Regions from separate parts of the Marinobacter nauticus ATCC 49840 genome, predicted to be linked through region 1. Evidence: riboswitches for the same ligand, from Rfam matches in the RefSeq annotation. Region 1 holds a riboswitch; the other holds the start of a gene.

Region 1 (2,201 bases):
CAGCCACCGCTGTGGTATTTCGCGCACGGGCCAGCTGCCCGCCGGAATCGCAGTTCAGGTAACTGGAGGACTGGAGCCACTCCTGGTCAGGATAGTATTTAAACACCAGCTGTCCGCCCTTGAGCTCGTCTACCACGGTTTTGATGATTTGATTGTCTACTGCCGGGCAGCCGTGACTACGGCCGATTCTGCCGTACTTTGTTACCCAGCTGTCCTGAACGTAGTCTGCACCATGGATAACAATTGCCCGCTGACGAGCAAGATCATTGAACCCTGGTTCCAGTCCGTCAAGGCGCAACGAATAGCCATGGGAACCCCGATAGGATTCGGCGGCTTTGAACAGGCCGATACTGGACTGGTGACTGCCCTCGATATTGGAAAATGCGGTTGCCTCAGCATTACCGGAGTTTTTACCGTGAGCCACGAGGTCACGAAGGATTAATTCTCCTTCGTTCAGATCGAACAGCCACAGTCTTTCTTTCGAGGACGGCAAAGAGAAGTCGATCACAGCCAGCCGCTCTGGCATGGCTGTGCCATTGCTGATGGCACAACGGGTTGCCTTGAGTGCAGCTTCGAGAACCTGCGGGCTGAGCTTGGGAGCCGCGGAGGCCAAACGTCCAAACATATCATCGTTCGCGGTTTGGGCGTGGCCTGCGGCCGACAACCCAAGGGTAAAAAGCGCGCCTGCAACCAGGGCAGAAATCTTTCGTCGTTTGTGATGCTTTGGCATCAAACTTACCTCTCAACCAGATAGAAGCTGCATAAATCCGCAGATCAAAAAATGCCCCATTCTATCAATAAAAAATGAGACACCCGTCATCGCCGTACAAAAAATAAACAAGCAGTAATCAAACATACGAATTCCGGGGTGTGGCTCCGGCGTGATAGCATTGACTCAACTCAACGGGGTGCCTGGAAGGGCTGAGACCATACCCGCGGAACCTGACCCGGTTAATACCGGCGTAGGGATTGAGTCACCACCTTTCGTGGTGTTCGCGGCATGGCACCCCCGCTACTGAACAAGGTGCCAATGTATGATTTCACGCTTGATTCCCGCGTTGTTCGCCGTGTCGCTGCCGCTGATGGTTGCCGCCGATGAACCGACCGCCCTGAATGTGTATACCCATCCCTCCTTTGCCGCCGAATGGGGCCCGGGGCCCGCGGTTAAAGAGGCGTTTGAAGCCCAATGCGGGTGCTCCCTGAACTACACCGTATTGGACAGCGGCGGAGACATTCTGCAAAGGCTCCGGCTGGAAGGAAGCTCCACTCCGGCAGATGTGGTTCTGGGGCTGGATACCGGCACCATGGAGACCGCTCGGCAAACCGGCCTTCTGGGCCGCCACGGTCAATCACTGGAACGCCTGGCATTGCCTGTTAACTGGGACGACGACACTTTCGTGCCCTACGACTGGGGCTATTTTGCCTTTGTCTACGATACCGAGCAGTTGTCGGAGCCGCCCTCAAGCCTTGAAGAACTGGTCAACGCGCCAGAGGATCTCAAGATCATTATTCAGGACCCGCGCACCAGCACCCCGGGACTCGGCCTGTTGCTCTGGATGCATGCCGTCTATGGTGATGAAGCGCCCGCAAAGTGGCAGCAGCTCAGCGACAAGATTCTCGCAACCACCCAAAGCTGGAGTGACGGTTATTTCTCGCTATTCATGAATGGCGAAGCGCCTATGATCCTCTCTTACAGCACCTCTCCTGCGTATCACATGGCTATCGACAAAACTGACCGTTATCAGGCGGCGCGTTTCAATGAAGGACATTACCTGCAGGTCGAAGTCGCCGCCCTGGTGGAAAGCTCCGATAACAAGACACTTGCCAGAGAGTTTCTGGACTTCATGCTGACCGCGAACTTCCAGCGTCATATTCCACTGAAGAATGTGATGTATCCGGCCGTTGATCTTGGGGATGAATTGCCAGAGGTTTTCGACAAGCTGATTACACCATCCGAAGCCCTGTATATAAACCCCGCGAAAGTTGCCACCATCCGCCGACAGTTGGTGAACGACTGGCTTGATGCACTGACCGACTGATGTGATGCCAACACACGCGAGTGCCGCCCCCTTCAGCCATCCTGGCTGGCAAATCTGGCCCGGCCTGTTACTCGGCACCGGGCTATTGCTGCTCGTGGCACTTGGCTTGGGGAGCATACTACAGGAGGCCGGTGAGCTGGATCCGGGGCGCACGCTAGCAAG
Region 2 (2,201 bases), 1.4 Mb from region 1:
CCGGGGCCTTCGATCATGCACTGGACGTCGTGCTTCCAGGCAATTTTGGTGAGTTCTCCGAGGGTTTCCAGTTCACCAAACTGGGCGGCATCATTGGCATCGGCAATGGAGCCCGGGCGCAGGCCGTCACCAAGACTGAAGGAGACATCATAGGCCTTCATGATTTCGCAGATGTCTTCAAAGTGCTCGTACAGGAAACTTTCCTTGTGGTGAGCCAGGCACCACTTGGCCATGATGGAACCACCTCGGGACACAATGCCGGTGGTGCGTTTGGCGGTCAGCGGTACGTGGTGCAGGCGCACGCCAGCATGGATGGTGAAGTAATCCACGCCCTGCTCCGCCTGTTCAATCAAGGTGTCGCGGAAGATTTCCCAGGTCAGATCTTCGGCCACGCCGCCGACTTTTTCCAGGGCCTGGTAGATGGGCACGGTGCCGATGGGGACCGGGGAGTTGCGGATGATCCATTCCCGGGTTTCGTGAATGTTCTTTCCGGTGGACAGATCCATGATGGTATCCGCTCCCCAGCGAATGCCCCAGGTGAGTTTTTCCACTTCCTCTTCAATGGAGGAGGTCACTGCCGAGTTGCCAATGTTGCCGTTGATCTTCACCAGGAAGTTGCGACCGATGATCATCGGTTCGATTTCCGGGTGGTTGATGTTGGCTGGAATGATGGCGCGGCCACGGGCCACTTCGTCGCGGACAAATTCCGGGGTAATTTCTTTCGGCAGGTTGGCACCGAATGACTGCCCGGGGTGCTGCTCGGCCAGCAATCCATTCTCTCGGGCTTCCTGCAGCTTCATGTTCTCCCGGATGGCAATGTATTCCATTTCCGGAGTGACAATGCCCCGCCGGGCGTAATGCATTTGGGACACATTGTTGCCGGGTTTGGCACGCAGGGGTTTGCGCTCGTCCATAAACCGGAGCGGATCCAGAGTCGGATCTTTCATACGCCGGCGGGTAAACTCAGAGGTATACCCTTCCAGTTGTTCGACATCGCCGCGTTCGGCAATCCATGCAGCGCGCACCGGCGGCAGCCCCTTGCGCAGATCAATGCTGGCTTCCGGGTCTGAATAGGGCCCGGAGGTGTCGTACACCACCACTGGCGGGTTCTTTTCGCCGCCCATTTCAGTGGGCGTGTCGCCCACAGTAATTTCCCGCATAGGCACGCGCAGATCGGCTCGGCTACCCTGCACGTATATTTTTCGTGAGCTTGGTAATGGTTTGATTGCTGCGGAGTCTACTTGTGCGGAATCGCTCAGGTAGGATGGGATATCCGTCATCGTCTGCTCCCGTGTTTGCTCAGGTGGTCGGGTCGCGTATGACGGAGTTATGCCGAAGGTAATTCGAAACCTACTTCCGGCATGGTTCGTACGGTCTTAATCCCTACGCCGGTATTATCCGGATCAGGTCGCGGGTTCTGCGTTGCAATCTCAGCCGATCACCTGCTTCAGGCGAATCAGCACCCCGTCAAGACGCGATAAATATTCTGTTTTGCTCACAAAATGAGTGAGCTTTTCAAGTGTAGAGACGGGAACGATTATTGTCCATAATGGGCCACCAATACCTTTGGGTCACTATCGGGATAAACCCGCGCTCTACACGTTGACCTGCCGATACCTGTGTCCAGATCACGGATGCCCGGAGATAGTTTTCAGGAGCAATAATGAAGAAACGTTTACTTCCAGGTTTGATCACCCTGCTGGCAGCCCAGCCCGCTTTCTCTCTGGATCTTGTGGAGGCTTATGAGCAGGCACTGTCATATGACTCCGGCATCGCCTCTGCGCTGGCACAGTTTCAGGCCCAGCAAGCCGCCAGCGATGTGAGCAAGAGTACCTTATTGCCGCAGGTTGGTGCGTTTGCCGAAGCCAACCACACGGATTTCGACGCTGAAAACGGCCCGGGAGACAGCTACAAGTCATTCAACTATGGCGTGCAATTGTCGCAACCGGTTTTCCGCGCCGACAACTGGTTCCGCTACGACGCCAGCCAGTTCCAGACCGAAGCCGCCCAGGCCCAGTACAACCTGGCCCAGCAACAACTGATTCTGGATGTTGCAACCGCCTATTTTAATGTCCTGCGCGCTCAGGATACCGTTGCAACAGCTCGCGCGACTGAAGCAGCAATCCAGCGCCAGTATGAACAGGCGCAGGAACGCTTCGACGTCGGCCTGATCGCCATCACCGAGGTGTACGAAGCCCGCG

What was found. Region 1 has a riboswitch for thiamine pyrophosphate ahead of thiB (thiamine ABC transporter substrate binding subunit). Riboswitches for the same ligand answer to the same signal wherever they lie in the genome.
Region 2: it holds a riboswitch for thiamine pyrophosphate, as region 1 does, so the genes downstream of both, thiC (phosphomethylpyrimidine synthase ThiC) here and thiB (thiamine ABC transporter substrate binding subunit) in region 1, are expected to answer to the same signal.

The regions. Positions count from the first base shown of each region.
Region 1 covers NC_017067.1:2,103,985-2,106,185, forward strand. Annotated here, with positions in the region: gene MARHY_RS09785 (murein L,D-transpeptidase catalytic domain family protein) at 1-730, opposite strand, end outside; TPP riboswitch at 895-986, shown strand; gene thiB (thiamine ABC transporter substrate binding subunit) at 1,035-2,039, shown strand; gene MARHY_RS09795 (ABC transporter permease subunit) at 2,044-2,201, shown strand, end outside.
Region 2 covers NC_017067.1:699,183-701,383, reverse strand. Annotated here, with positions in the region: gene thiC (phosphomethylpyrimidine synthase ThiC) at 1-1,280, opposite strand, end outside; TPP riboswitch at 1,364-1,477, opposite strand; gene MARHY_RS03225 (TolC family outer membrane protein) at 1,664-2,201, shown strand, end outside.